3 regions of the Rhodopseudomonas sp. NSM genome follow, and region 3 is predicted to be linked to each of the others. Evidence: riboswitches for the same ligand, from Rfam matches in the RefSeq annotation. Region 3 holds a riboswitch; each other region holds the start of a gene.
The links. Region 3 has a riboswitch for cobalamin ahead of ACTZWT_RS20975 (TonB-dependent receptor). Riboswitches for the same ligand answer to the same signal wherever they lie in the genome.

Region 1 (10,420 bases), 130 kb from region 3:
GGGCGATCCTGCAGGCAGCGTTCGACGTCTTCGTCGAAAGGGGCTTCGAGGCAGCGACCACCGCCGAGATCGTCCGTCGGGCGAAAACCTCGAAGCGGACGCTGTACGCATTGTTCGCCAGCAAGCAGGACATCCTGACCGCGCTGGTGCGCTACGGCAGCCAGAAGCTGCAGCCGTCGCCCGCGTTGCCGGAGCCGCAGAACCGCGCCCAGTTCCTCGCCGTGCTGGAGCAGTTCGGCCGCGGCTTTCTCCGCGAATTCCTGCATCCCGAGCGAACCGCGATGTATCGCCTCGCGATCGCCGAAGCCGGACGCGGCGGCGCGCTGGTGGCGCGCGAACTCGACGCCAACGGGCGGCAGCCCGTGATGCGGGCGGCGACGCAGTTCTTCGATCAGGCCGCGGCGCGCGGCATCGTCCGGCGCGAGGAGATCGCGACGCTGCTCAGCGTGTATTTCTCGGTGTTGATCGGCTTCGCGCAGTTGCAGACGCTGCTCGGCACCGAGCCGCCGCTCGGCTTGGAGGCGATCGCACAGCGCGCCGCACTGGCGACGCGGGCGATGGAACAGATGATGCAGCCGGACAATTCGGACAGCTAGGGCGGATCGCGACTAAGCCTCTTCCAAGCCACGCTGCATCGCCGCCCGCGCCGCTTCGCGATGCGCCGGGGTGATGTTGCTCGCGACCATGCGCAGCGCGGTGGCGAGGATCGCGGCGTCGTCGGTGAATCCGAGGATCGGCAGGATGTCCGGCATGAAGTCGAACGGCAGCACGAAATAGGCGATGGCGCCGAGCAGCGCGACCTGGACATGCCGCGGCGTCTGGCGGTCGAACGCGCAGTAATAGGCGGCGAGGATGTCCTCGGCGAACGGCAGATGCGCCGCGACCCGCTTGATCTTGTGCCAGAACCGGCGGCGCACGGTCTCGGGATCCTGCGCGAGCTTGTCGGCCGGCTCGAAGCCAACGCTGTGTTCGGTGGTCATCGCGTCCCCTCCGCGCGTGCGGAAATGCAGTCGTCCTTGCCCTTCCATTTGGTGATCAGGACGCCCCGCCGCAACCTGGGCGGAACCTCACGCGATGCCGAATTGCGCCGCGATCGCATTCATCGCCGTCGCCAGTGCAATGTCGCGTACCGTGACGCCGCCGGCGTCGTGGGTGGTCAGCACCACCTCGACGGTCTTGTAGACGTTGCGCCATTCCGGGTGATGGTCGGCCTTCTCGGCGACCAGAGCGGCGCGAGTCATGAAGCCGAACGCCTCGTTGAAATCCTTGAACACGAAGCTGCGCGCGATCGCATCGCGGCCCTCGACCTCGTTCCAGCCTGGTACGCCCTGCAGCGCCTGCTGCCGCTCCTTGCCCGTCAGCCGCTCGACCATGCCGCTCTCCTCACGTCAAGTTTATCGGGCGGACCCGTTCCGCGCCAACTCGGCCACAAAGGGCGAGCCAGATGTTCGTCTGCGCCGCTTCACCATAACGGGCGGAGCAGCAAAACGGAAAGTCTCGCACGGCGATGGAACTGCTATGATGGGGCTGTGACCGGGATGGATTTCAAGCGACTGTTTGCCCGGTCGATGGACGAGCCCGAACCGGTGGACCCGTTGCTGCATGCGTCTCCGCGCCCGGTGCGGCGGAGAACGACGCTGATTTCGCTGGCCGCCATTCTGGCGCTGGTCGGCACCATCAGTGCTGCCTATTATTTCGCGATGCGGCCGGCGACGCTGAAGATCGCAGTCGGCCCGCAGGCCAGCGACGATCTGCGCCTCGTTCAAGGGCTGGCGCAGGTTTTCGCGCGCGAGCGCAATATCGTCCGGATGCGGCCGATCGTCACCGACGGGCCAGCGGCCAGCGCCGCGGCGCTGAAATCCGACGCCACCGATCTCGCAGTGATCCGCGGCGATCTGCCGGTGCCGCGCAACGCCCGTTCGGTCGCGGTGCTGCACAAGAACGTCGCCGTGCTGTGGGCCCCCGGCAGAGCTGCGACCGGCAAACGCAAGAAGGCCGCGGCCGCCGGTATTACCAATATCACCCAACTGGCCGGCAAGCGCGTCGGCGTGATCGGCCGCACCGAAGCCAATGCGGGGCTGCTCGAGGTCATCCTGCGGCAATACGGCGTCGACCCGGCCAGGGTCGAGAACGTGCAGCTCGCGGTCGGCGAGGTCGCCGAAGCGGTGCGCGCCCGCAAGGTGGATGCCTTGCTGGCCGCAGGACCGCTCAACAGCAAGGTGATCGGCGAGGCGCTGGCCGCCACCGCACATTCCGGCCGGGAGCCGGTTTTCCTCGGAATCGATTCGTCGGAAGCGCTCGCCGCCAACCATCCGTCCTATGAATCGGCGTCGATCCCGGCCGGCGCCTTCGGCGGCGCACCCGCGCGGCCGGAGACCGACGTCAAGACCATCAGCTTCTCGCATTATATCGTGGCGCGCGACGGCGTCTCCGACAGCACCATCGCGAGCTTCACCCAGCAATTGTTCACGGCGCGCCAGACCGTGATGACCGAGAACCCGCTGGCCGCGAAGATCGAGACTCCCGACACCGACAAGGACGCGGTGATCCCGGTACAGGCCGGCGCCGCCGCCTATGTGGACGGCGAGGAGCGCAGCTTTCTCGACCGCTACAGCGACCTGATCTGGTTCTCGCTGATGGGCCTGTCGGCGACCGGCTCGCTCGGCGCATGGTTCGCCAGCTATCTGCGCAAGGACGAGCGCAACAGCAACGTCTCGCAGCGCGACCGGCTGCTCGACATGCTGGCCGCGGCGCGGCGCTGCGACGCGCAGGACGAACTCGACGCGATGCAGACCGAAGCTGATGCGATCCTGCGCGACGCGCTGAACTGCTACGAGAACGGCGGCATCGACAGCGCGGCGCTGACCGCCTTCAGCATCGCGCTGGAGCAGTTCCACAACGCCGTGGTGGATCGCAAGATGCTGCTGGCGGCACTGCCGCCGCCGCAGCCGATCCGCCCGGCGCGGCCGCAGGTGGTGTGAGCGCCGGCGTGATCACGCGCGGCGCAGCCGCCGCCAGCCGATCACGACGCCGCTGACCGAGATCACCAGCCCGGCCAGCGACAGCACGATCACCACGACGTCCCATGCCGGCCGATGCGCGATCAGCACCGGGAAATCGAAACTGTGCAGCGCGTTGAACAGCCAGCGATAGACCCGGCGGCTGCGATCGCTGCGCCCCAGAATCTCGCCGGTCGCGGGGTCGAGGTGATACCAGGTTTGCGCGGGGTCGTCGAAGCCGGCGCGCAACACCGGCAGCACGCGCCGATGATGATGCGAGTACCAATAGGCGTCAGGCTCCTCCAGCCGCTGCCGCAGCGTCATCGTGGCGTCGGGCAGCAGCCGCGCCGCCGCGTCGAAGATCCGCTCCGGTGACAGCGTCCGCGATGCGCCGCTCGCCGGATCGGCCACGCTCTGCGATCCGTCGCGATGCGCCAGCAGCATCAGCGGCGCGCCGCCGACCCAGATGAAGCGCGCTTCGACGACGCCGGGCCGGTCGCGCGCGGGGAGTGTGGCCGCGATCGTCGGCGCGTCGTGGCCGGCATAGCGCTGCAGCGCCTCCCGACTGTCGCCGCGGCGCGCGAACAGGTCGAACGGATTGACCGACAGCCAGCCCGAGGCCATCCAGGTCAGCACCAGTACGCCGGCGACGAGGCCGGTCAGATGATGCCACGCCATCCAGCCGCGATACGGTGTGACCCGGCCCGACGCATAGCGCCGCCGCAGGCCGGCGCGCAGCAGCCCGATCCAGATCCCGCTGATCGCGACCAGCAGGCACGTCCCCGACGTCCACATCACCACCTGCCGCCACAGCGGCGCGTCCTGGCGCAGCACGGTGAGATAGATCCAATGCGGGATCGCGCCGAGCCAGTTCCAGACCCGCTCGTGCCGCGTGGTGTCGAGCACGATCTCGCCGGTCTTCTGCGAGACGTAGAGCTCGGTGCCGGCATCGTCGCCGAGCCCGATCAGGAACAGCGGCCGCAGCGGATCGAACCGCGCGGTGACGCTCCATTGGTCGCGATCGACGATGTCGAGCAGCACCGGCGCCACGGCGGCCGGATGATGCTGCGCGATCGCCACCGCCTGTTCGGCGTCGATGTCGCCGAGCACGCGGCCGTCGACGGCCGAGATCGCCTGCCGCCCGTCCGCGCCGGAGAGCCGGTACACCGGCTCGCCATTCTGCATCACCAGCCGCAATTCGCGCGGATAGCGCCGCAGCCCCGCCGCCGCCATCGCCTGATCAGGCGAGAGCCGGACCTCGCTGAAGGCGAGATCCGGCAGCGCCGCCCGGCGCTCCTTCGCGTCCAGATTCGGGAACGCGACATACATCATCACCACGCCGGAGACGAACCAGATCGCGAACAACAGACAGCACGCGATCCCGAGCCAGCGGTGGCCGAGATACAGCCACCGCTTCAGCCGCCGCACCACACGATGCATCGTCAGAACTTGACGTTGTAGGACAGCTCCGCGGTACGGGGCATTCCGAGGATCCACTGCGTGGTGCCGCCGGAGGTCGCGTAGATGGTGTCGAACAGATTGTAGACCCGCAGCGCAAAGGTCTGCTGCGCGTCCGGCTTCCACATCAGCCCGGCATTGACCACGTTGTAAGCCGGCCGCACCAGCGTGTTGGCATTGTCGGCCCAGGTGTCGCCGACGAGCTGCACGCCGGCATTGGCCGACCAGGCCGGCGCGAATGCCCAGGTCGCCCAGATGTTGCTGACGACCTGCGGCACGTTGGCCGGCACGTTGCCGGCGTAGTTCACCACCCGACCGCCGACCGCCTGGGTGAAGTCGTCGTATTTGGCGCGCAGCACCGCGACATTGGCGTCGAGCCGCAACGTGTCGGTGACCTTCAGGCCCGCCGACGCCTCGATGCCGCGCGAGGATTGCTGGCCGATCTGCAGCGGGTTGGTGTTGGACGGGTTCGACGGATCGCGCGCCAAGAGATTGTTCTTGACGATCTGATAGGCCGAAAGCGTCCATTCGGCGCGGCCGCCGGCGAGCTGCTGCTTGATGCCGACCTCGACCTGCTTGCCGGTCGACAGCGCGAAGTCGCGGTTGACGCCCGTCATGGTGATCAGATTGGTGACCGGATCGACCGCGGTCGAATATTGGCCGTAGAGTGCCAGATCCGGGATCGGATTGTAGACCAGCCCGGCGCGCCAGCTCGGCGCCGAATAGGTCTTCTCGAAACTGTTCGACGGCGTCACGAAATCGGTGCGCTCGACCGTCGGTTGATCGGACCGGACTCCCGTGACGACCGACAATTGTTCGGTCAGGCTGAGTCGGTTCTCGGCGAACAGGCCGTATTGCGTGGTCAGCGTATGGAAGCTCGGACGGGTCGAGCTCACCCAGAGAAAGCTGCCGGGATCGAAATTGTACGGAGTGACGGTGGACGTGCCGGAGTAGGGTGAATTGTTGGTGTGGCTGAAGGCGATCCGGTTGACGTCGAAGCCGGCGACGAATTCGTTGGCGAGGCCGAACAGATGGCCCTTGAAGGTCGCGTCGGTCCGGCTGCCGATCTGCTCCTGATCGTGGAAGATTTCGATATAGGAGCTGCGGTTGATGTTGCCGGTCGACGGGCTGTAGGCGTAGCTCTCGACGTCCTTCCAGTGCCGGTGGCTGCTGAGATAATAGCTGACGTTCTTCACGGAGACGCCGGGCGTGACGTCCCATTCGGTCTTGAGCTGGGTCCAGTTGTCGCGATAGCGGATGCTGCTGTCGCCGACATTGTAGTTCTGGAACCGCAGCGATTTGTCGATCTGGCCGCCCACCAGCGGCGTGCCGAAATAGCGCGACGGGCTGCGATCGGCGTAGTCCTCGCTCAGCGTGAAGGCGAGGTTGTCGGCGGCCTGCACCCGGATCGAGCCGGAGACCGCGACATTCGAGGTCTTGTCGCGATCGACCCAGCCGTCGGACATATTGCCGATCGCCGCCAGCCGATAGCTGACGTTCGGGTTGATCGGACCGCCCGAGTCGACCGCGAGCCGCCGCGTCAGATTGGTATCGAGCGAAATCTCGGCCTCGTTGCGCGGCAGCCAGAGCGGCTTCTTGGAGATCACGTTGATGGCGCCGCCGATCGCGCCCTCGCCGTACATCACCGAGGCCGGGCCGCGCAGCACCTCGATGCGCTGCGCCGTCCAGGTGTCGAACGGGAACGTCATGGTGCCCGAGCCGACATACATCCGCGTGCCGTCATACAGCGACATCACCGTGCCGTTGCCGCTGAAGCCGCGGGTGGCGAACGACAGCCCGCCATTGCCCGGCGCCGGACTCGCGGTGAAGCCGGTCGCGTTCTGCGTTACCGCGTCGGTCACATTGTGCTGGCCGCGCTCGGCGATGGTTTCGCCCTGGATGATTTCGACCGAAGCCGGCGTCTGCAGCGGCGTCAGTCCGAGCCGGCTGGCGCTCGATGCCACCGTGCCGAGGTTGAAGGTCGGCACCGCCGCGACGGCGGCAGACGGCGCCGCGGCTGCGGGCGCAGCCGTCGGGCGCAACGAGGGCGCCGCGGCCCGGCGCAGGCGCGACGAGCCGGCGGTCGATGCCGCCGCGCGCGGCTTGGCGGGTCGTGCGGTCTGACCTTCGACCACGATCGGATCGAGGCCGCGCGGCGCGGATTGGGCGTGGCCGGCAGCGGGCCACAGCAGAGCCGTCAAGGCAACGGAGGACAGCAGGCGGTTGCGCCTGGAGGCAATTCGGGAGGGGGACATCGAGGGACTCGCGGTTAACGTGGCACGTCACCGCAAGCCAAGGCCTTGCCGCAGCCGGACGGCCGCGGTTCGACACTCACCAGGACACCCCGCCCGATGCGCTCGCGTGTGACCACGAACGACGGCAGGTCTCCTGGCTCGCGGGTCCGTGCCTTTCACCGCCTTCCCAGGCGCGAGGCCCAGTGGCGTGTGGCGAAAGGCTCGCCGCTCACAGTTGCGGGGGCAGCCGCGGAATCGGATCGCACGCGACCCTCACCGCATTCCCTATTGATCCCTTGCGGGAACCGTCGGGCGCGACCGTAACGGAGGTGTCCGAACGCTGTCAACGAACGCGCCAAGTGTTATCCCATCCGCAAGGCCGAACGGGTCGGGCGATTCGTCGATGGCGTCGCGGTATTGGGGGGCCCTGGTTGCGAGACGTGAAGTTCCGTATATGCAATGTTATAACATTACGTTCACTGCCGGCAAGCCTTGCCACCCGAGATTTGAGCGATCCATTTCGGCCGGTATCAGAAAGACCCCCGAAGCTCCGGGCCGGGCATACCAAGAGGCGCGTCGGGTTCAGTCCACGCAAGCCCCGGGCGTCGCTTGGGAAAACAACAAATCCCCGATCGTCATTGTTTTTTCGCGTTTTTTGGTTATATTGCGTCGCAACGCGTGCAAGTGCCCGGCCCTCATTCGGCCGGGCCTGTTTTTTGGAATTGCCCCGCGCGTATCAGGCACAGGCAGATTGCGGCGCGCCGCGAAGGCGCCTTCCGCGGCTTGCCTGCGATCGCGCTGATGACCGGCAACCGGCCCGCAGGACACGACAGAGAACCCATGAACATCCGAAACATCGCCATTATCGCACACGTCGACCACGGCAAGACCACCCTCGTCGACAAGCTGCTGCAGCAGTCCGGCACCTATCGCGACAACCAGCGCCAGGTCGAGCGCGCGATGGATTCCAACGATCTCGAGCGCGAGCGCGGCATCACCATTCTGGCCAAGTGCACCTCGGTGGTGTGGGACGACACGCATATCAACATCGTCGACACCCCCGGCCACGCCGATTTCGGCGGCGAGGTCGAGCGCATCCTGTCGATGGTCGACGGCGTGATCGTGCTGGTCGACGCCGCCGAAGGCCCGATGCCGCAGACCAAATTCGTGGTCGGCAAGGCGCTGAAGCTCGGCCTCAAGCCGATCGTCGCGATCAACAAGGTCGACCGCTCCGACGCCCGCGTCACCGAAGTGGTCAACGAGGTGTTCGACCTGTTCGCCGCGCTGGACGCCACCGACGATCAGCTCGACTTCCCGATCCTGTACGGCTCGGGCAAGAACGGCTGGATGTCGGACAAGCCCGACGGCAACCACGAAGACGGCATGCGCCCGCTGTTCGAGCTGGTGATGAAGCACGTCCCGTCGCCGTCGGTCGAAGAAGGTCCGTTCCGTCTGCTCGGCACCATCCTCGAAGCCAACCCCTATCTCGGCCGCATCATCACCGGCCGCATCGCGTCGGGCACGCTGAAGCCGAACCAGAGCGTCAAGGTGCTGTCGCGAGACGGCAAGCTGGTCGAGACCGGCCGCATCACCAAGATCCTCGCCTTCCGCGGCCTCGAGCGCGTGCCGCTGGATATCGCCGAAGCCGGCGACATCGTCGCGATCGCGGGGCTCACCAAGGGCACCGTCGCCGACACCTTCTGTGATCCGTCGGTCGATACCCCGATCCAGGCCCAGCCGATCGATCCGCCGACCGTGTCGATGTCGTTCATCGTCAACAACTCGCCGCTCGCCGGCACCGAAGGCGACAAGGTCACCAGCCGCCTGATCCGCGACCGCCTGCTGCGCGAAGCCGAAGGCAACGTCGCGCTGCGCGTTGTCGAATCCGCCGACAAGGACGCGATGGAAGTCTCCGGCCGCGGCGAATTGCAGCTCGCGATCCTGATCGAGAACATGCGCCGCGAAGGTTTCGAACTGAGCGTGTCGCGGCCGCGCGTAGTGCTCAACCGCGACGAGAACGGCCAGCTGCTGGAGCCGGTCGAGGAAGTCGTGGTCGACGTCGACGAGGAGTTCTCCGGCGTCGTCGTGCAGAAGATGAGCGAGCGCAAGGCCGAGATGATCGAGATGCGCCCGTCCGGCGGCAACCGGCTGCGGCTGGTGTTCTACGCGCCGACCCGCGGGCTGATCGGCTATCAGGGCGAACTGATGACCGACACCAAGGGCACGGCCATCATGAACCGGCTGTTCCACAACTACCTGCCCTATCGCGGCGAGATCCAGGGCCGCCGCAACGGCGTGCTGATCTCCAACGATCAGGGCGAGGCGGTCGCCTACGCGATGTTCAAGCTGGAAGACCGCGGCCCGATGATGATCGAGCCCGGCTGGAAGGTCTACAAGGGCATGATCGTCGGCGAGCACACCCGCGACAACGATCTCGAGATCAACGTCCTCAAGGGCAAGCAGCTCACCAACATCCGCACCACCTCGAAGGACGAGGCGGTCCGCCTCACCCCGCCGATCCGGATGACGCTGGAAAAGGCGCTGGCCTATATCGAGGACGACGAGCTGGTCGAGATCACGCCGAAGTCGATCCGCCTGCGCAAGCGCCACCTCGACGCCAACGAGCGCAAGCGCGCCGAGAAGTCGAAGCAGGCAGTGGCCTGATCCGACAATTTCGAAGCCTCGAAGTCCTGAATTGCACAATGCCCGGCCCTCGCGCCGGGCATTGTCGTCTCGGCTGCTGAGAGCGACATCGAAGCGCCGTCATCGGCGTGGTAAGAACGCTGAACCATGTCTCAGCAACGCTTCCCCTCCTCCGTCGACGTCGCCATCATCGGCGCCGGCGCGGCCGGCCTCGGCGCGGCGCGCGCGCTGGAGAATTCCGGCCTGTCGGTGATCGTGCTGGAAGCGCGCGACCGGATCGGCGGCCGCGCCTATACGAAGATGGTGACGTCCGAGATCGCCTTCGACGTCGGCTGCGGCTGGCTGCATTCGGCCGACGAGAACTCCTTCGTCGGCGTCGCCGGGCAGCTCGGCATCGCCATCGACACCACGCATCCGCCGTGGAGCGAGCGCAGCTTCGGCGACGTGTTTCCGCCGCGCCAGCGCGCCTCCTTCAGCAAGGCGCTCGATGCCTTCTATGAGCGCGTCTGGCGCGCCGCGAAACGCAAGACCGATGCGGCCGCCGCAACCCTGCTCGACCCCGGCAACCGCTGGAATCCTATGATCGATGCGGTGTCGACCTACGTCAACGGCGCCGAACTCGACCGCATCTCGATCCACGACGTCGAGGCCTATCGCGACACCGGGGTGAACTGGCGGATTCGCGCCGGCTATGGCGCGCTGATCGCGGCCTATGGCGCGCCGTGCCCGGTCGCGCTGCACTGCGCCGTGAGCGTGATCGATCATGTCGGCCTGCAGGTGAGGCTGGAAACATCGCAAGGTCCGCTCACGGCGGGCAAAGTCATTATCACCGTGCCGACCAACCTGATCGCCGACGAGGCGATCCGGTTCTTGCCGGAGTTGCCCGACAAGGTCGAGGCGGCGCGCGGCCTGCCGCTCGGCGCCGACGACAAGGTGATGCTGAAGCTGTCCGACCCGAACGGCTTTCCCGCCGACGGCAATCTGCGCGGCGCCACCATGCGCGCCGCGATGGGGAGCTATCATCTGCGCCCGTTCGGCCTGGACTGCATCGAAGGCTTCTTCGGCGGCCGTTTCGCGCGCGAACTC
Region 2 (10,420 bases), on a different contig from region 3:
GCCGACGCTCTCTCGGGCGGCCAGCGCCAACGCGTCGGCATCGCGCGTGCCCTGATCCAGCAGCCGAAGCTGCTGCTGGTCGACGAGCCGACGGCGAGCCTCGATCCCAAGACGTCCCGGTCGGTGATGCGGCTGCTGACGGAACTGTGCATCGAAAGCAGACTTGCGGCGATCGTCAACATCCACGATGTGGCCCTCGCGCAGGCGTTCCTTCCCCGCATCGTCGGGCTCAACGCCGGGACGGTCGTCTACGATGGTCCTTCCAGCGGACTATCTGCCGATGTGCTGACCTCGATCTATGGCGAAGAGGATTGGGCAAGGACCGCGGCGGGCGGCGTCGGCGGCGACGACGACGAGGAACCGGAGATCTTCGCTCGCCTGGAATCCGCGCAGTGAGCGCTTCCGCATCGGGGGCCGGGCCGGCCGATATCGTTCCGGTCTCGACGCGTGGCTGGCAGCCGCCTCGACTGATCGAGAGCGCGTGGATCCGTTGGGCCGCCCTGCTCGGGGTCACATCCTATCTCGTTCTGGCCCTTGCCACGATCGACGTGGACTGGCGGCGGATGTCCGAAGGTGTCGTGCGTGCCGCCCGGCTGTTCGAAGGCTTTCTCACCCCGAATTTCACGGCGCGCTGGAGCGACATTCAGCAAGGCGTGATCGAGAGCCTGACCATGACCGTCACGGCGACGGTGGCCGGTGTGCTGCTGGCTGTGCCGATCGGCCTGGGCGCTGCGCGCAATCTCGCGCCATGGTGGCTCTACGGCATCTGCCGCGGCGTTATCGCGGCGTCGCGCGCCTTGCAGGACATCATCGTGGCGATCTTCTTCGTCGCGATGTTCGGCTTCGGTCCGTTCGCGGGCTTTCTGACGCTCACCGTCTCGACGATCGGGTTTCTCTCCAAGCTCCTCGCCGACGACATCGAGGAGATCGACCCGGCGCAGGTGGAGTCGATCCGCGCGACGGGGGCCGGATTCTGGCAGGTGATCGACTATGCGGTGCTGAGCCAGGTGATGCCGCGCCTCGTCGGCCTCACGGCCTACAAGGTCGACATCAACTTCCGCGAATCCTCGGTGATCGGCATCGTCGGCGCGGGGGGCATCGGCGCGACGCTCAACACCTCTCTCGATCGCTACGAGTTCGACACGGCGGGCGCCATCCTCCTCATCATCATCGGCATTGTCATGGCCTGCGAATACGGCGCCGGCGCCATCCGGAAGCGGTTCGCCTGAGATGCCGACGTCGCGCACGTCTGCCGGCAGGCTGTCCGGATGGCAGGTCAAGACCGCTGCTCGCATGCGTCTCGAATGGCTCGGCTGGCTGGCCCTCGTTGCGCTGACGGTGCTCTGCTGGCGGGTGATGACGGAAGGCACCGTCTGGGCGTTCGTCGAGGACGCGCCCCGGCAGGCGGCCGATCTGTTCGGCCGCATGGTGCCGCCGCGATGGTCTTACGCCAGCAACCTGTGGCGTCCGCTCTGGGACACGATCAACATGGCGACGCTCGGCACCGCGATCGCGATCGTGATTGCGACGCCGCTCGCCTTCCTGGCGGCGCGCAACACGACGCCGAGCCTGATCGTGCTGCGCCCCCTGGCCCTGTTCGTGATCGTCGCCTCGCGTTCGGTCAACGCGCTGGTGTGGGGGCTGCTGCTCGTCGCCGTGCTCGGCCCCGGCGTCCTGGCCGGCATCATCGCCATCGCATTGCGCTCGATCGGGTTCATCGGAAAGCTGCTCTACGAAGCGATCGAGGAGATCGACGAGACGCAGGTCGAGGCGATCAGGGCGACCGGAGCTTCACCTCCGCAACTGATCACTTACGCCATCGTGCCACAACTGCTGCCCGCCTTCGCGACCATCGCGGTGTTCCGCTGGGACATCAACATCCGTGAATCGACCGTGCTCGGACTGGTCGGCGCCGGTGGGCTCGGACTGGCGCTGGAGGCGTCGCTCAACACGCTGGCGTGGCCGCAAGTGAGCGTGATCCTGCTGATGATTCTGGCGACCGTCGTGTTCAGCGAGTGGCTGACCGCGAAGGTCCGCAAGGGCATCGTTTGAGGAACGGGTGCTGCCGAGCTGATTTTTCGGAGCGTCGACGGCAACGCCATCATTCGGATGCGCGGCGAAACGGCGTCGAGCCTCGAGTGACCGGTCCTGCCAGCGGAGAACGCGACGCGGTGCTCGTCGTTTAACAATCGCCCGACGAGACCCGCCGCGACCTCGCGAACACCGATGCCGGGCGCTGCGTCATCTTGCCAGCGCCAGCAGGGCGTCGAGATCGAGATTGTCCTCGCAATGGTCGGCGAGGGCGTCGAGCGCGTCTTCGACGCGGCGCTCGAAGTCGAGGCCGGAGGTCGCGGCGCCGAGCGTGGTCAGCCATGCCGAGCGGAACGCGTCGCCGCCGAACAGCCCGTGCAGATACGCGCCCATGACGCGGCCGTCCGCCGACACCGCACCCTCGGGCCGCGGTTCGCCGCGGCCGTCGTCGAGCAGCAGCCATGGCTGCGCGAGGCCCGCGCCGGTGGTGCGCCCCATGTGCATTTCGTAACCGGTGACGCGACAGCCGCCGCGCCGGTCGACCGCATCGATCTCCGTCAGACGCTTGTCGTCCGAAATCTCGGTCTCGACATCGAGCAGGCCGAGGCCGGGCGTTTCACCCGCCGGCCCCTCGATGCCCAGCGGATCGCGCACGACCCGTCCCAGCATCTGAAAGCCCGCGCACAGGCCGACGACGCGGCCGCCGCGGCGGACATGCGCGCGGATGTCGATATCCCAGCCTTCGCGGCGGATCAGGTCGAGTTCGGTGCGCGTCGCCTTCGAGCCCGGCAGCACCACGACGTCGACGTCGCCGGGGATCGGGGAGCCGGGCTGAATCCAGCGCAGATCGACGTCGGGCTCCGCCGCCAGCGGATCGAGATCGTCGAAATTCGCCACGCGCTGCAGCCGCGGCACCGCGATCCTGACCCGGCCGCGGCTCGCGGCCGCGGCGCGCTCGAGCGCCAGCGAGTCTTCCGCCGGCAATCGGTCGGCGCCGGGAAACCAGCGCAGCACGCCGAGAAACGGCCAGCTGGTCTGTTCGGTGATGGTGCGGCATCCCGGCTCGAACAGCGAGAAGTCGCCGCGGAATTTGTTGATCAGATAGCCGGCGACGCGGGCGCGATCGCCGTCGTTGAGCAGCACGTAGCTGCCGACCAGCGCCGCCATCGTGCCGCCGCGGTCGATGTCGGAGAGGAACACGACCGGCAGATCGGCGGCCTCGGCGAAGCGCATGTTGGTGATGTCGGAGGCGCGCAGATACACCTCGGCGCCGCTGCCGGCGCCTTCCACCAGCACGAGATCGGCCTCGCCGGCGAGCCGCTCGAAACTGTCGAGCACCGCCGGGATCAGCCGCTGCCGCATGTGGTGATAGATCCGCGCCGGACAATTGCCGAGCACGCGGCCGCGCAGCACCACCTGCGCCCCGATCTCGGTTTGCGGCTTCAGCAATACCGGGTTCATGTGGATCGACGGCGCGGTCCGGCACGCGCGCGCCTGCAGCGCCTGCGCCCGGCCGATCTCGCCGCGTGCCGCCGCGCCGTCGGGGCCGGGCGGCAGATCGGGATCGCCGGCGACCGCGGCGTTGTTGCTCATGTTCTGCGCCTTGAACGGACGCACCACCAGCCCGCGGCGGCTGTAGGCGCGGCACAGGCCGGCGACCACCATGCTCTTGCCGACGTCGCTGCTGGTGCCCTGGATCATCAGCGCGCGGGCGCGTCGTGGCGCCGTGGTGGCGCGCGGCGTGAACTGGATGCGGGAGATCAACTCATCAACGTCGGGTGCGGTCATCGGGAGACTCGTCGGGGGAGGGAAGCAAAACGGGTGCAGAGGAATCGCGAGGCGATCCAAAGCCGGCTTGACGCCGGCGCCGCGTCGGCGATACGACGCCGGCGTGATCATCGTCAGCGCTCTCAGCCATGCTCAGGACCTCGTCGCGCGGCTGCGGCCGGCGCGGTCGCTGTCCTTGATGGCGCCGTGGCAGCGTGTCGTCTTCAACGAGGACTGGCTGCCCGAACAACGGCTGATCCTCGCCTTCAACGACGTCGTCGAGACCGGCTCCGTCCATGTCGCGCCTGACGATGCGATCGTGCGCAGGATCATCGATTTCGCGCACGGCTGCGAAAGCGGTGAGGACGTTCTGGTGCATTGCTGGATGGGCGTCAGTCGCTCGCCGGCTGCGGCCTACATCATCGCCTGCGCACGCGCGCCGGGCGACGAGCACGCGATCGCCGAGGAACTGCGCCGCTGTTCGCCGGTGGCGACGCCGAACCGGCTGATGGTGGCGATTGCGGACGACATTCTCGCGCGCAACGGCCGCATGGTCGAGGCGATCGAGCGCATCGGACGGGGCTGTGAGTATGACGGCGAGGCCGGCCCGTTCTGCCTGCCGCTCGACTGGCGTGACGGTCCGGCGCATCAGATCTGACCCTGGCCCGCAATAGCGGCGACGCCCAGCAGCAGTCCGATCTCGGCGAGTTGTTCGGTGGCGCCGAGCACGTCGCCGACATAGCCGCCGAGCAGACGCCGCGCGGCCAGAGCCGGCGCCAGCCCCGCGATCACTGCGGCCGTGACTCCGCAGGCGGCCGCCGCGGGGGCGCCGATCGCCAGCCACATCGTGCCGAGCAGGGTGAACGCCACGGCCGCCGCGGCGCCGCCGCCCCCGAGCCGCGCGGTCGGGTAGTTCAATTTGGCGGTCGCGACATTGCCCGCATAGGGCAGCAGCGACATCACCAGCACGATGCCGGCGCGACCGATGCTGTGTCCGGCCACCAGCGCGGCTGCGCCGAGCCAGGGAGGCAGGCTCGCAAGGAGCACGATGCGGAGGAGCAGGCTCGCGACCAGCGTCACCGCGCCGTAGCTGCCGATCCGGCTGTCCTTGATGATCGAGAGCCGCTGCTCCCGCGTCCGGCCACCAAACAGCCCGTCGACGGTGTCGGCGACGCCGTCTTCGTGCAGGGCGCCGGTGAGGACCACGCCGGCGAGAACCGCGAGCGTGGCTGGCAGCAGGCCCGTCCAGATCGTGGAGGCAATCAGCAGCACGCCGCCGCTAACGAGCCCGATCAGCGCGCCGACCAGAGGGAAGTACTTGGCAGCCGGAAGCACCCAGTCGTCGTCGAGGCGCGAGGCGCCCATCGTCGGAATCAGCGTCATGAACTGGATCGCGTTCAGCAGGGGCTGCAGCCGGCGGATCACGATCGCTGCCCGATCGTGCCGGCCAGAACGTCGGAGAGATCAGCGAATTCGGTGAGGATTCCGGCGGCGGCGCGGACCAGCGGAATCGCCATGAGCGCGCCGGTGCCTTCGCCGAGCCGCAGGCCGAGATCGAGATAGGGCGTCGCCGCCATCGTCTCCAGCAGGACCTTGTGGCCGCGCTCTGCCGAGCGGTGCGAGAACACGCAATAATCCCTTGCTTCTGGATGCAGCCGCACCGCGACCAGCGCTGCGGCGCTGGCGATGAAGCCGTCGATCACCACCGGACGGCGCCGCGCCGCCGCCGCCAAAACGGCGCCGGCCATCATCGCGATTTCATATCCGCCGAATTCGGCGAGGACGTCGAGCGGGGCGGTGGCAGTCGTCCGCGCCGCCGCTTTCTCGGCGATGGCGAGCTTGTGGGCGACGCCGGCGGCGTCGAGCCCCGCGCCGCGGCCGACGCAGTCGGCGATCGGCGCCGCGGCGAGACGATGGGTGATCAGCGCGGCCGAGGTGGTGTTGCCGATGCCCATCTCGCCGATCGCAACGATATCGACGCCGCCGTCGATCGCATCGCAGACCAGCGCGACGGCGGCGTCGATCGCGCGCCGCGCCTCGTCGGTGGTCATCGCCGGCTCGCGGCTGGCATTGCGGGTGCCGCGCCCGATCTTGCGATCGATCAGCCCGGGGCAGGGCGGCAGGTCATCGTCGATGCCGGCATCGACCACGCAGACGTCGGCGCCTGCGGCTCTCGCCAGGACATTCACGCCGACGCATCCGGCGAGATAGGCGCTGACCATCGACCGCGTCACGCTCGCCGGATAGGGCGATACGCTTTCGGCGGCGATCCCGTGATCGCTGGCGAAGATGAACACCGTGGCGCGGTCCGCGCGCGGCGGCGCCGGATGCCAGATCAGTCCGAGTTGCACGGCGAGATCTTCCAGCCGGCCGAGCGAGCCCGGCGGCTTGGCCTTGGCATCGATCCGGCTGCGTAGCAGCGGCTCGAGCGCGGGATCGACGGCAGTGATCGTGCAGAAACGCGGGTCGCTTCGTGGTGCGTGCATGGGGCTGCGAGATGATGAGGAGGAGACAAGCGCGTACCTCCGCGCATGCGGAAGACGCTTCGAAGGCGTCGGACAAACATCTCCGCGCCGTCGCGAGCAGGCTCGGACAGCATCGACAGAACGAAGTCGACGACGATGATGAGGGCGCTACGTGGAAAGCAGATGCGGCATCTGAACGTCCTTCTTCGACCCACCGTCGAATGGCATTGCACAAATCTACGGCCGGTCTCCTGGCTCGCGGATGTTGTCCCGATCGCCTTCCCGAGGCCGTTTTGGCGGACTCAGTGGCGCGTGTGATCGGAAGCGATCCGCTTACAGTTGCGGGGGCAGCCGCGGCTTTGGCGCTTTCGCGCCGCACCGCATTCCCTGTTTCACCTCTCTTGCGAAGAGGCACCGTAGACGATCCGACAAGAGCACGACGACCCGCCGGACGCAAGATGAGAGGAGGCGAGAGTCGGGCTCTACGACGAAGGTGCAAATGCTCCCTGCTGATCGTGCGGTGGACGTCACCGCGCATGTTGGTAGTCGTTCCCGAATCCGCATCGCGCTTGCGCGTCGATGCGAGGCGTGCTCTGTTCGGCATGCCTTCGGTGCCTCTTCGCAAGAGAGGTGAAACAGGGAATGCGGTGCGGCGAGCTTTTCGCCAATTCCGCGGCTGCCCCCGCAACTGTAAGCGGATCGTTCGCGATCAAGCTGCCACTGAGCGATCGTTGTCGCGCTCGGGAAGGCGATCCGGACCATATCCGCGAGCCAGGAGACCGGCCGAAGGCAATCGTCCACTTGATGTCGACGGCGGGTCGACAGCGGAGAATCCCATGATCAATCAGACGTAGTTCGCCGTCGTCCCAGCGCAGATTGCTGATATCGCCAGATCGATCGGCGTCGCGGGCGGTCATTGTCGCGCGTTGCTCGCCCCCGTGATCGGGCGGGCGGCACGACGCACGCCTGTGCGCCAATGCGGGGCCGTCGAGGGCTTCGCCATGGAGTGGGCATGGAACCCAAAGACACCACGACCAACGAGGCCTTCAAGGGCTTCACCAACGAGGCCTGTCCGTTTCTGCCGTGTCATCCCGGCGTCGCGCGCGAATTCAATTGTCTGTTCTGCTACTGCCCGCTGATCGCCTATGAGTGCCCGGGACCCTATCAGGTGTTCACCGATCGCCACGGCCAGCGACGGAAGGATTGCAGCGCCTGCACGCTGCCGCACAACGGCTATCGTCGCTCCTGGAATTTCATCCAGCGGTGGCTCGAGAAGCCGAAGCTGTGGGACGGAAGCGAGCAGGATCCGAAGCGGATCAAGGAGGCGTCGTCGGAATGACGCCACGCCGCTGCGCGACGCGTAGCGGCCCTCGTCAAGGGTGCGGCCGTGTCACGGACGCGTCCTTGTCCCGGTGAATCCGCTCGATCGAATCGGCGAGCTGATCCAGCGCGGCAGGCAGCATCGGCCCGCCGCACATCGACAGTTGATCCGGGAAGACGAGACGGCGGCCCTGCGGATAGGCGTGCTGGATCGCGGGATGGAGCAGCAGCGCCGTGCCTTGATCCTCCGCGAACGGCTTGTCCTCTGCGAGCAGCAGCAGGTCCGGGCGTGAGGCGACGATCGTTTCCAGCGACGCAAAGCCGCCATAGACGAGGCCGATCTCCGATGCCGCATTGGAGAGGCCTGCGACCTCCAGCAGAGAACTCAGCAAACCGTCGCTGCCCGCGACCCAGCCGCGTCGCGAGACGGGAAGAATGCGGTCGCGCCAACGCGACGCCACCGCGCGGGTGCGCGTGACGGATCGATCGATCCGGTCATTGATCGCATCTGCACGCTCGGGATGGCCGACCAGTTCGCCGACACGCCGGATCTGCGCCTTCACGTCGTCGATGTTGCGAGGGACGTCGAACTCTTCGATCGGAATTCCATTGCTGCGCAACAGCTCCCGCGTCGCCGCCTTGCCGTAGCGGCCGGCGAGAACAAGGTCGGGCGCCAGCATCAACAGGTCCTCGGCTTCGCCCGACAGCCGCGGAAAATCGCGCGCTTGCTTCGCCGACCAGGACAGATGCGGGTCGCGGGCATAGGGCCCGAGGCCGACGATCTGCGCCGGATCGGCCAGCGCGATCAGGAGCTGATCGGTACACATGTTGATCGACGCGACCCGGGCGGCACCGGCGATCGCCATGCCGGGCAGCACTGCGCTGATAGCCAAGGCGAGCGCGCCGCAGAGCAGGCCCCGTGTTCGACGTCTCATCGGGTGGGCCATGGTACGAGAGGCGTGTTCCTTATGGGGATTGCAACGTACCAAGCACATCGAAGCTTTGCCGGATTTGATCTGAAGCAAGCCGTGGCGGCAGCCCCGGACCGGCTCCATAATGCTCGTCGGTGTCGGACGCGGTGAGGGGGTGATTTGTGGTGGCCGCGGTGATCGCTTATTCATTCCTCGAACCGGCAAAGATCGGTTGCAACGACGAATGGAGATCGAGATGAGTGACGTGATCCTACCGGGAGCGGAAGCGTTTTCCTTCGACGGCGGCAAGATCGGCATCCTGCTGGTGCATGGTTTCACCGGCAGTCCGCAGAGCATGCGCTATCTCGGTGAGCGGCTCGGCGAGCAGGGCTACACCGTGCTCGGCCCGCGCCTTCCGGGGCACGGCGTCTCGCCGGCGGCGATGGCGAAGACCACCGCGGCCGACTGGGCCGCTTGCGCCGAGGACGCGCTCGCCGAGATTTCCGCGAAGTGCGACAAGGTGTTCGTCGCCGGCCTGTCGATGGGCGGCACGCTGTCGCTGTATCTCGCGGCGATGCATCCGGACAAGGTCAGCGGCGTGATCCCGATCAACGCGGCGGCGCAGATCGAATCGCCCGACATGGCGTCGATCGCGTTCGCACGCGGGCTTCCGGAGACCATTCCGGGCATCGGCTCCGACATGATGGACACCGAGGCCAAGGAACTGGCCTATCCGGAAGTGCCGGTCGTCTGCATGAAAGAAGTGCTCGGGCTGGCCGCCACCGCGCGGGCGCTGCTGCCGCGGATCAAATGCCCGACCTTCGTGATCAATTCCCGGGTCGATCACGTGCTGTCGCCCAACAACGCCAGTGTGATCGCCAACAATGTCGGCTCGGATCGCATCGAGCTGTTGTGGCTCAATCGCTCCTATCACGTCGCGACGATCGATCACGACAAGGATCTGATCGCCGCCGAAGTGCACGCCTTCGTGCAGCGGAACATCAAGTAGGCAGGGCGGCGTCGTGCCTTCGGCGATCCAGCCGAGGGCACGACTGCGCATGGGCGCGAGCCGGCTCGTCGATGCGGGGTCGGCGGCCGCTTACTTCGATCTGCCCTTGCTGTTCTCGGCCGCCTTCGCCAGCGCGGCCGCGAAAGCACCGCCGCCGGTGCTTTTCGGCTCCGGCTTGGGGCGATAGCGATCGACCAGCTTGGCATTGCCGCCGCCGTCCTTGCGGCGCTCGCCGGGCGCGGGAATCGGATCCGACAGCCGCAGCGTCAGCCCGATCCGGTTGCGCGGCACGTCGACCTCGAGCACCTTCACCTTCACCACCTGGCCCGGCTTCACTACCTCGCGCGGATCATTGATACGTCGTTCCGACATCGCCGAGATGTGGATCAGGCCGTCCTGATGCACGCCGATATCGGCGAAGGCGCCGAACGCGGCGACGTTGGTCACCGTCGCCTCGAGGATCATGCCGGGCTTGAGGTCGGTGATCTTCTCGACGCCTTCCTGGAAGGTCGCGGTCTTGAACTCGGGCCGCGGATCGCGGCCGGGCTTCTCGAGTTCCTTCAGGATGTCGGTGACGGTCGGGATGCCGAATTTGTCGTCAGCGAAGGACGCCGGCTGCAGCGACTGCAGCGTCTTGGTCTGGCCGATGATCGCCTTGATGTCGCTCTTGGTCGCCGCCAGAATCTTCTTCACCAGCGGATAGGCTTCCGGATGCACGCCGGAGGCGTCGAGCGGATTCTCGCCGTCGCGAATCCGCAGGAAGCCGGCGCATTGCTCGAACGCCTTGGGGCCGAGCCGCGGGACTTCCTTGAGCTTGGTGCGGCTGGGGAAGGGGCCGTTGGCGTCGCGGTGCGCGACGATGTTCGCCGCCAGCGTCTCGCCGATGCCTGAGACGCGCGCCAGCAGCGGCGCGGACG
Region 3 (10,420 bases):
GCGATGCCGCCGAGCAGACAGGCGCGCGGGCCGATCACGCGAATGACGTCGCCGACGAAGGCGACCAGCAGCGCGCCGCCGAGATAGAAGAACGTCGTCGCGGTCGCGATCAGCGACGACGGCCAGCCGTGCAGGCGGGTGAGTTCGGCGAGATAGACGCTCTGGCCGTAGAAGCCGAGCGCCCAGCCGAAGGTCGCGACGGCAAAGCACATCGCGACGATCCGCCAGCCCTCATAATGGATCGAGCTCTCGTCGCGCAGCGGAAGGTTCACCATCCGCGGCGACCGGCCTTCGTCGCACGCGACGGCATCGGCGTCCCCCTGCGTCCGGCTCGGACGGCCGGATCGTTGTCTTGTTCGCGATCAGATGCCGCGATCTGGCACGGCGGCAGCGGCCGCCGCCACCCGTTTTCGCGACCAGCCGGTGATCGCGAGCACGACGAGGCCGAGCAACACCGGCGGGAACACCGTCATGTTGACGGTGGCCCAGCCATAATTAGCGAGCAACTGCCCGGACCCGAACGAGCCCAGCGCCATCATGCCGAACACCACGAAATCGTTGAACGCCTGCACCTTGTTCTTTTCGCTCGGCTGGTGGGTCTCCAGCACCAGCGCCGAGGCGCCGACGAAGGCGAAATTCCAGCCGACCCCGATCACGAACAGCGTCGCCCAGAAATGCGGGGCGGTGATCCCCATCAGGCCGATCGACGCGCCCGCGGCCTCGAGCGCCAGCCCGAGCGCGACCACCCGCGGCGCGCCGAACTTCGCGATCAGCGAGCCGGTGAAGAAGCTCGGCGCGTACATCGCCACGATGTGCCATTGCAGGCCGAAATTGGAATCGCTGATCGGCAGCCCGCACATCTGCATCGCCAGCGGGGCGGAGGTCATCACCAGATTCATCATCGGATAGGCGATCGCGCCGCACATCGCCGCGGCGATGAAGCGCGGCTGCCGCACGATCTCGAGCAGCGGCCGGCCGCCGGCGAAATCGGCCGGCTGCGGCTTCGGCGCATCGACGCGCCACAGCACCGCCATCGCGATCAGCGCGACCGCGGCCTGTACCAGATAGCTGAAGGCGAACAGGTAAGGCTGCCAGACATCCATGGTCCACTGCACCAGCTGCGGACCGAGCACGCCGGCGAACACGCCACCGGCCATCACCCAGGACACCGCCTTGGGGCGATACGCGGCGCTGGCGCCGTCGGCGGCGGCGAAGCGATAGGATTGCGAGACCGCGCCATAAAGCCCGCCGAGGAAAGTGGCGACGCAGAACAGCTCGAACGAGCCGTACAGGATCGCCAGCGCGCCGAGCAGGCCGGTAAACGCGCCGCAGCCGGCGCCGATCATGAAGGAGGCGCGGCGGCCGTAGCGGCGCGCGATCGCGCCGGTCGGTAGCGTGCCGGCAGCGAGGCCGACCACATACATCGAGATCGGCACGGTCGCGAGCGACAGATCCGGCGCGAGCTGCGCGCCGATGATCGAGCCGGTGGCGAAGATCACCGCCGCATTGGCGCCGGTCAGCGCCTGCGCCGCGGCAAGCCGCGCCACATTGGAGCGCGCGCGCGCATCGTCGACGAGTCCATCGATCGCGGTCGCGTCAACCATTGGCCGTTTCGCCCTTCGTGTGCGGCCCGGCCGCGGGATCGGGCCGCATCATAGGCCGCATCGGCCTGCGATCAACCGCCGCGGCCGGGCCTAACCTATGCGAAGCGCTCAGGTTTCGCCGCTTCGGGAGAAGCACAGGACGAGATTGTTGGCCGGCATCTCGACGGTTTCGGCCAGCGTCAGCCCGTGCCCGGCCGCGAGCTGCTGCATTTCGCCGACGTCCCGCACGCCCCATTCGGGATTGGCGGAGCGCAGGCTGGTGTCGAACACCGCATTGCTGATCGCGGTGTGATGGCCGTCGCGCTTGAACGGCCCGTACAGGATCAGCCGTCCGTCCGGCCGCAGCGTGCGCGCGGCGCCGGCGAACAGCCCCTCCGCGACCGGCCACGGCGCGATGTGCACGACATTGGCGCAGAACACCGCCGCCAGCGGACCCGGCCCGCGCCCGTCGGTCATTTCCGCGCACCAGGCCGGATCGGACAGATCGATCCGCAGCGGCGGCCGCACATTGCCGAGCCCGGCATGCGCGCGCCAGGCGGCGATGCTGATCAGATGCTGGGGATGAAGATCGCTCGGCCACCAGGTGATCTCGGGATGCTGGCGCGCGAACGCCATGACGTGCTGGCCGGTGCCGCTGCCGGCTTCGAGCACGTCGCCCGTTGTTCCGTGCAGCAGCCGGCCCAGCACCTCGCGGATCGCCTGCTGGTTGCGATGAAACGCGGCGGCGTCGAGCCGGCCGTCGGGCTCGACCGGCCGGCCGTCCTTGCCGAACTCGACCACATAGTCCGCCATCAGTTCGGCTCCTCGTTGATCTGCCTCAAGCCGCGTTGTCACTTCCAAGCCACATAGCGAAACAATCCGGCGACGACAAACCATGCGCGCCGTTTCGCCGCCAAGGGCGAATTGACTTTGCGCATTCTGACACTTTTAGTTGCAACCGACGGTTCCTCTTCGGGGGATCAAAAGGGAATGCGGTGCGGGTATCCTCGGAGACCCAATTCCGCAGCTGTTCCCGCAACTGTAAGCGGTTCGACTTTCGTCGGAATGCCACTGGGAAACTCGGTCCTGGGAAGGCGACGGAAGGTAACCCCGCGAGCCAGGAGACCTGCCGTCATCCGTGGTCACACGCGAGAGTGCCGGTCGGGAATTGCAGGCATTGGTTTCGTCGGATGCGCAGGCAGTCGATGAAACCTCGTTCGCTGTGACGTGCCACAAACGTCGACCGAGGTTTTCATCCATGCCGTCCCGTTTCGATGCCGTTCCCCGGCATCATTCCGCGCGCTCGCGCGCGCTGCTGACATCCACCATTCTGGCGTCCAGCCTGTTCGCGAGCGTCGCGCCGGCGTCGGCGCAGGACAATACGCTGCCCGCCATCAACGTCACCGCGACCCGCAGCTATGAGGGCATCGTCGGCACCTCGAGCACGGTGATCACCGCAGACGACATCGCGCATTCGCCGGCGCAGACCGTGCAGGAGATCATCGCGCAGACGCCCGGCGTGCAGACCAGGACGCTGTATGGCGGCGTCAACGGCACCGGCTCGTCGATCGATCTGCGCGGCTTCGGCGCCACCGCGACCTCGAACACACTGTTCCTGGTCAACGGCCGCCGCCTCAACGACCTCGATCTGCAGGGCGTCGACCTGTCGAGCATCCCGCTGCAGTCGATCGAGCGCATCGAGATCACCCGCGGCGGCAGCGGCGCGGTGCTGTACGGCGACAACGCGGTCGGCGGCGTCATCAACATCGTCACCAAGACCGGCGCCGGAGGCCCGCCCGCGACGTTCCGCGCCGAAGGCGGCTTCGGCTCGTTCAACCAGCGGCTGGCGTCGATTTCGGCGGCGTACAATTCCGGGCCGTGGTCGACCTCGGTGTTCGCCAACGGCGTGCGCTCCAACGGCTATCGCGCCAACAACGCGCTGGAACAGAACAACGCGATCGGCGAGCTGCGCTATGCCACGCCGGATCTCAGCGCCTTCGTCAACGTCTCCGGCGACAATCAGCATCTCGGCCTGCCCGGCTCGCGGACGGTCGATCCCTCGATCGGCGTCAACCAGCTCCAGACCGATCGCCGCGGCACCAACACGCCGTTCGATTTCGGCGACAAGCAGGGCGCCAACATCACCGCCGGCTTCACCAAATCGATGTGGGACGGCGCCGAATTGATCGTCGACGGCGGCGTCCGCGACAAGCGGCAGCAGGCCGGCTATTTCGGCAATGTGCCGCTGTCGAGCTTCAGCGCGAGCTGGTTCGACGCGCATCTGCAGACCTGGTCGATCACGCCGCGGCTGAGCATCAAGAATTCGATGTTCGGGCTGCCGTCGAAAATCCTGACCGGCCTCGATTATTACGACGCGACCTACGATTCCGACCGCGGCCAGTATCGCAGCACGCCGCCGGTCCACGTCTACAACCTGTCGCAGAAGACGCTGGCGGGCTACTGGCAGCAGACCGTCGGCATCCTGTCGACCACCGACCTGTCCTATGGCGGCCGGCTGCAGAGCGTCAAGGTCGAGGCCAATGATCGGCTGAACCCGCTGGCGCCCGGCTATTTCGGCGGAGCCCAGGCGCTGCCGCTCAGCAGCACCGAAACCCAGCACGCGCTGCATATCGGCCTCGACCACCGCTTCAACGAGGTGTTCAGCGTGTTCGCCCGCGCCGCACGCGCGTTCCGCACCCCGACTGTCGACGAGCGCGTCTCCTCGGGTCCGTCCTACGACGCGTTCTTCAATCCGATTCCGGGCAACTTCGCGCTGAAGACCCAGACCTCGGTCGATTTCGAAGCCGGCTTCCGCGTCAAGTCGGGCCCGTTCGAGATGCAGACCAGCGCCTACAATATGGATCTCACCAACGAGATTCATTACGACCCGGTCAATTTCCACAACACCAATCTCGACCCGACCCGGCGCTACGGCGGCGAGACCAGCGCCTCGTTCCGCGTCAGCGATACGCTGCTGCTGCGCGGCGGCGCCGCCTACACCCGCGCGACGTTCCGCGAGGGCCCGTTCTCCGGCAACGACGTGCCGCTGGTGTCGCGCTATACGGCGAATGCCGGCGTGACCTGGAACGTCTGGCAGAAATACGTCGTGTTCGACGCGACCGCCCGCTACTGGAGCAGCCGCTACATGGACAGCGACGAGAACAACCTGCAGACCAAGATCCCGGCGAACGGCACGGTCGATGTCAAGCTGAGCGGCGCGTATGACCACTTCTTCTGGTCGGCCAGCGTGATCAACCTGTTCGACGCGCAATATTACGATTACGCGGTCGCGAGCAGCTTCACGCCCGGCCGTTACGGCGCCTATCCGCTGCCGGGCCGAACCTTTCTCGTCAAGGCCGGCGTGACGTTCTGACACGACCTCACCCATCATCACATCGTGCATGACAGGCCCCGGCAGCAAAGGCTGTTCCGGGGCCTTTTTCGTGCTACACCCCGCCCTTCCCAATCCACCGCGATCTTTCCATTTCAAGACAAACATCGACTGGAAGAATGACGAACGACGATAATTCCCGCACCGCCGCACGCGCCGGCGCACAGGAGACCGCCGACGCCTTGGCCGAGCGCGAAGCCGCGGCCAAGGCTGCCCTCGACAACATGGCGCGGCTGCGCGCGCTGCGGCTGGCACGCGAGGCGGCCGAACCGCAGCGCACCGCGCAGACCAAGGCGAAACGCACGGCCGGCGGCAAGGCCGCAGGCGCGCGAACCTCGTCCCGAAAGGTGGACGACAAGCCGAGGCCGCTGTCCGAATGGCTCGCCGAGCAGCAGAGCGGCGGCCGTCGGACCTGAAACTGCGGCCGCCGGGCGCGTCGCGCCGGGCTGCCCTGTCCAAAACGCAGCGAGGCATCGCCTCATCCTCCGCTAGGCTGACGCGCGTAGCTTGGCGGCCCGGTCGACGCACCGGAACCGGGACGCGCCGAGGCGCGTTCCCCGCCCTGCAACGATGGGATCGGACATGATGGGCGGCTGGCGGAAAAAGAAAGACAGCGACGCGAGCAAGGACAACGGCGGCGAGCAGCCGAAGCCGCCGCCGGTCCGGGTTCCGGTCGATGACGTCTACGAGACCGGCGACATCGCCGCACCCGAACGCGACCGCGACGACGAGCAGCGCGACCTCTGATCACCGTCGCGGGACGCCGGGGCGCCGGGGAACGCAGCGCGATGCACTGCGCGATCGAGACGGCTCACCATGACGGCAACGAGATTGCCGCCATGCGTTGAGCGAATGCTCGAAATCCCCGAAGCCCGCGCATTGCGCCGATCGTGACGATTGCGCGCGCCGCGAATTTCGTTGCGTGAAATGCACGCATTTGCCGCACTGCGGTTGCTCGCAAGCTGCGGCGCAATCCGTTTGAACCATCCTCTTTCTCGTGAGAGCGTCGGTCCGATCGCCGAGTTGTGCCTTCGCAGCTCGGACGATCCGACGTGCCAGCCCGCACCGCAGAGTGCGGCTTTCAACGAGAAAGAGGAAATGCCATGTTCACCCGCAATACGCTGCTTGCAGCCGGACTACTTGCGCTCGCCGCGGCCCAGCCTGCCCTCGCCCAGAAGCGATACGGCCCCGGCGTCACCGACACCGAGATCAAGATCGGCCAGACCATGCCCTACAGCGGCCCGGCGTCGGCCTACGGCATTCAGGGCCATGTCGAGGACGCCTATTTCACGATGGTCAACGCCAAGGGTGGCGTCAACGGCCGCAAGATCAAGCTGATCAGCCTCGACGACGCCTACTCGCCGCCGAAAACGGTGGAGCAGACGCGGCGGCTGGTCGAGCAGGACGAGGTGCTGGCGATCGTCGGCACGATCGGCACGCCGACCAATTCGGCAATCCAGAAATATCTCAACGGCAAGAAGGTGCCGCAGATCTTCATCTCGACCGGCGCGGCGAAATGGGACGATCCGAAGAACTTCCCGTGGACCACGCAACTGTATCCGCCCTACCAGATGGAGGGCATGATCTTCGCGAAATATCTGCTGAAGAACAAGCCCGACGCCAAGCTCGGCGTGTTCTCGCAGAACGACGACGCCGGCAAGGACTACGTCAAGGGCCTGAAGAACGGCCTCGGCGACAAGGCCAAGACGATGATCGTCAAGGAGGTCACCTACGAGGTCACCGATCCCACCGTCGACTCGCAGATCGTGGCGCTGAAGGCATCGGGTGCCGATACGCTGTTCACGATGGCGACGCCGAAATTCGGTGCGCAGGCGATCCGCAAGGTGCACGAACTCGGCTGGAAGCCGCTGAACTACATCGTCAGCGTGTCGAGCTCGATCAAGGGCGCGCTGCAGCCCGCCGGCCTCGAGGCATCGACCGGGCTGATCACCGCGCTGGCGGCCAAGACCCCGACCGACCCGCGCTTCGAGAACGACGCCGACGTCAAGGAGTTCAAGGAATTCCTGGCGCAGTGGTTTCCCAAAGGCGACATCGCCGACGGCAGCCTCGTCACCGGCTACATCTCGGCCTACATGACGGTGAAGGTGCTGGAAGCCTGCGGCGACGATCTTTCCCGGGAGAACCTGCTGAAGCAGGCGACCAACATCAAGCCGACCACCGCGCCGCTGCTGCTGCCCGGCATCAAGATCTCGACCCGGCCGGACCGCTATGCGCCGTATACCCAGATGCAGATCGCGCGCTTCGATGGCAGGAGCTGGGTGCCGGAGGGCGAGGTGTTCAACACTGCCGCGGCGAGCCAGTGAGTGATACACGAGCGACGGGGGAGTTAGTCTGACACCTCAACTCCTGAACTCGTCATGGTCGGCCTCGTGCCGGCCATCCACGTCTTGCGGCGCTGATCGGTCGGAAGACGTGGATGCCCGGGACAAGCCCGGGCATGACGGCGGAGGAATCACGCCGGCTTACGTAGTCCAATCCTCGCGGGCTGTTCGTTCACCAGCCTCACGCGTTCGGTGTCCGGCCACAGCAGCAGGAGGCCGAGCAGGCCGGAGACGACCATCACCGCACCGTTGATCACGTAGCCGGTGAGATAGCCTTCGTTCAACGACGCGGCGTTCTGGACGACGCTGCCCATCACCAGCGGCGCAATGATGCCGGCGAGCGTGTACAGCGCACCGTAGATCGCGAGCGCGGCGCCGCGCTGCGACACCGGCGCGAACTCGGCGATCATCGGCGGGCAGACCACATAGATCGCTCCGCACAGCCCCGCGCCGATCACCAGCGCGGCGATCTGCCCGGTCGGGTTGTCGATGAACGGCATCGTCAGCAGGATCAGGCCGCCGAGCACCAGCGGCGCCGAGCCGAGCACGCCGCGCGCCATCCGGGTCGAGGCGCCGCGCGCCATCAGCAACTGCGACAGCCAGCCGGACAGCAGCACGATGGCGGCGCCGAACACCCAGGGGGTGATCGAGATCAGCCCCGCTTCATGCTGGCTGAAGCCGAGCCCGTTGATGATGTAGGTGGTGAACCAGGTGAGCCCGAGCGACAGCGCCCAATACGCCCCGAAGGTCGCCGCGACGCAGCCGACGAAAGTCCGTGAGGTCAGCAGCCGCGCATAGGGAATCCGCGTCTCGGCCGCGGTCATCGCCGCGGTCGGAACCAGCGGACCTTCGCGGCCGAGCGCGATCCACGCCGCCGCCCACATCAGCCCGACGATGCCGAGCGCGCCGAACGCGTAGTGCCAGGAATGATTGACGATGATCCAGTTCAGCGCCGGCACCGCCAGGATCACGCCGAACGCCGAGCCCTGCGACAGGATCGCGGTCGGCAGCGTGCGCTTGTGATCGGGAAACCATTTGTAGATCGCATGCGCCGCGACCGCAAAAGCCGGCCCCTCGCCGGCGCCGAGAACGATGCGGCAGATCAGCAGTGTGGTGAAGCTGACGGTGCCGACCATCGGAAACTGCGCCACCGCCCAAACCAGCGCCAGCACCAGCAGCACCCAGCGGGTGTCGATCCGGTTGACGATGAAGCCGACGATGACTGCGGTGGTCGAGAACAGGAAGAAAAACGACGAGCCGAGCAGGCCGAACTGCTCGGGCGTGAGGTTCAGCTCCCTGGTGATCGGCACGCCGGCGAGGCCGACCACGATCTTGTCGGCGAAGTTCACCACCATGAACAGAAACAGGAGGAAGGTGATCCTCCAGGCGCCCTTCGGCGTGGATTGTCCGTCCAAGCGCGGCCTCCCGGTTCTCGTTATCGTCGCCATTCTTTGTTACGAACCAGTCGCAATGCTGCCGTCGATCGAACCGGAAAGCAATCGCGCCGTCGCCGGCCCGCACGGCAAGTCTCCTCGCTGCATTGCACGGCAACAAACTGCGCACGCGGTCATTGAGTCGTGTGAGCGAGTGCACCATATCGACGGAGGCATCCGGGCGGGGCAGCACGCGGATCAGTTCACCGCCGCGCGGCGTCCCCGCGAAGCGCTCGAGAACTTCCTTCGCAGCAAGAGCAATATTGCACGATGACACGCCCAGCCGACCGGACCATCGCCTGATGCTGACCGTTTCCGACCTGACAAAATCCTATCGCTCCGGACAGGACAGCGTCGCGGTGCTGCGCGGCGTGGATTTCGCGCTCGCCGCCGGCGAGAGCGTGGCGCTGACCGGCGAATCCGGCAGCGGCAAAAGTACGCTGCTGCATCTGATCGCCGGACTCGACCAGCCCGACGGCGGCCGGATCGCCTACGGGGACGTGACGATCTCGACTCTGGCGGATGCCGGGCGCGCCGCGTTCCGCCGCGAGCGGCTGGGTCTGGTGTTTCAGCAGTTCAACCTGATCCCGAGTCTCACCGTCGCCGACAATCTGTCGTTCCAGTCGCGGCTCGCCGGCCGCCACGACGCGCAATGGCAGGCCGAACTGATCGAGCGGCTGGGGCTCGGCGCGTTGCAGAAGCGCTATCCGGAGCAGCTCTCCGGCGGCCAGCAGCAGCGCGTCGCGATCGGCCGCGCGCTCGCGGTCAAGCCCGTGCTGCTGCTCGCCGACGAGCCGACCGGCAATCTCGACGAGGCCACCGCCGACGACGTGATGGCGCTCGCCAACGATCTGGTCCGCCGCACCGGCTGCGGCTTCCTGATGGTGACGCACAGCGAGCGGCTCGCCGCCATGCTGGACCGAAGGGTGCATCTGCATGCGGGGCTGATCCGTTGAGGCGGTCGCTGTGGATCCTCGCGGTGCTGCTCAGCCACTGGCGGCGCCATCCGCTGCAACTCGCCACATTGCTGATCGGCCTGATTTCCGCGACCGCGCTGTGGAGCGGCGTGCAGGCGCTGAACGCGCAGGCGCGGACCAGCTACGACCGCGCCGCGGCGACGCTCGGCGGCGCCCGCACCGCGACGCTGGTCGCGCCCGACAGCGAACACTTCCCCCAGCAATTATTCGTCGACCTGCGCCGTGCCGGCTGGCCGGTGTCGCCGGTGATCGAAGGACAGGTCCGGGTCGGCGGGCGCACGCTGCGGCTGCTCGGGATCGAGCCGCTGTCGATGCCGGTCGAAGCCAGCGCCGCGCCGGCGATCGGCACCGCCAATCTGCAGGGCTTCATCCTGCCGCCCGGCCAGACGCTGCTGTCGCCGGACACGCTCGCCGCGCTGCAGCTGGCCGAGGGTGCGACGCCGTCGATCAGCAATGGCGGCCGACTGCCGCCGCTGAAACCGCAGGCCGAAGTCGCGCCGGGCGTGCTGGTGGTCGACATCGGCTTCGCGCAGACCCTGCTCGGCCTGCCCGACCAGGTGTCGCGGCTGCTGATCGGCAATAAGCCGGCGGCTTCGCGAACGCCGCTGCATGACGTCGTGGGCGACAAGCTCAAGCAGGTCGAGCCCGACACCGAGACCGACCTCGAACGCCTGACCGACAGTTTTCATCTCAA

Region 1: it holds a riboswitch for cobalamin, as region 3 does, so the genes downstream of both, ACTZWT_RS21555 (TonB-dependent receptor) here and ACTZWT_RS20975 (TonB-dependent receptor) in region 3, are expected to answer to the same signal.
Region 2: it holds a riboswitch for cobalamin, as region 3 does, so the genes downstream of both, ACTZWT_RS11270 (cysteine-rich small domain-containing protein) here and ACTZWT_RS20975 (TonB-dependent receptor) in region 3, are expected to answer to the same signal.

Annotation. Positions count from the first base shown of each region.
Region 1 covers NZ_JBQTCH010000009.1:233,434-243,853, forward strand. The annotation lists gene ACTZWT_RS21530 (TetR/AcrR family transcriptional regulator) at 1-596, shown strand, start outside; gene ACTZWT_RS21535 (YkvA family protein) at 609-980, opposite strand; gene ACTZWT_RS21540 (4a-hydroxytetrahydrobiopterin dehydratase) at 1,068-1,373, opposite strand; gene ACTZWT_RS21545 (TAXI family TRAP transporter solute-binding subunit) at 1,539-2,981, shown strand; gene ACTZWT_RS21550 (PepSY domain-containing protein) at 2,994-4,439, opposite strand; gene ACTZWT_RS21555 (TonB-dependent receptor) at 4,442-6,712, opposite strand; cobalamin riboswitch at 6,819-7,016, opposite strand; gene typA (translational GTPase TypA) at 7,532-9,355, shown strand; gene ACTZWT_RS21565 (flavin monoamine oxidase family protein) at 9,482-10,420, shown strand, end outside.
Region 2 covers NZ_JBQTCH010000003.1:625,291-635,710, forward strand. The annotation lists gene phnC (phosphonate ABC transporter ATP-binding protein) at 1-396, shown strand, start outside; gene phnE (phosphonate ABC transporter, permease protein PhnE) at 429-1,229, shown strand; gene phnE (phosphonate ABC transporter, permease protein PhnE) at 1,231-2,052, shown strand; gene ACTZWT_RS11250 (cobyric acid synthase) at 2,242-3,819, opposite strand; gene ACTZWT_RS11255 (tyrosine phosphatase family protein) at 3,923-4,456, shown strand; gene cobS (adenosylcobinamide-GDP ribazoletransferase) at 4,447-5,223, opposite strand; gene cobT (nicotinate-nucleotide--dimethylbenzimidazole phosphoribosyltransferase) at 5,220-6,284, opposite strand; cobalamin riboswitch at 6,488-6,697, opposite strand; cobalamin riboswitch at 6,856-7,065, shown strand; gene ACTZWT_RS11270 (cysteine-rich small domain-containing protein) at 7,276-7,602, shown strand; gene ACTZWT_RS11275 (ABC transporter substrate-binding protein) at 7,637-8,530, opposite strand; gene ACTZWT_RS11280 (alpha/beta hydrolase) at 8,751-9,503, shown strand; gene ACTZWT_RS11285 (Tex family protein) at 9,594-10,420, opposite strand, start outside.
Region 3 covers NZ_JBQTCH010000009.1:106,573-116,992, forward strand. The annotation lists gene ACTZWT_RS20960 (MFS transporter) at 1-275, opposite strand, end outside; gene ACTZWT_RS20965 (MFS transporter) at 363-1,604, opposite strand; gene ACTZWT_RS20970 (DUF938 domain-containing protein) at 1,713-2,396, opposite strand; cobalamin riboswitch at 2,529-2,731, shown strand; gene ACTZWT_RS20975 (TonB-dependent receptor) at 2,842-4,956, shown strand; gene ACTZWT_RS20980 (hypothetical protein) at 5,094-5,390, shown strand; gene ACTZWT_RS20985 (hypothetical protein) at 5,557-5,721, shown strand; gene ACTZWT_RS20990 (ABC transporter substrate-binding protein) at 6,078-7,298, shown strand; gene ACTZWT_RS20995 (MFS transporter) at 7,448-8,764, opposite strand; gene ACTZWT_RS21000 (hypothetical protein) at 8,787-9,023, shown strand; gene ACTZWT_RS21005 (ABC transporter ATP-binding protein) at 9,052-9,705, shown strand; gene ACTZWT_RS21010 (FtsX-like permease family protein) at 9,702-10,420, shown strand, end outside.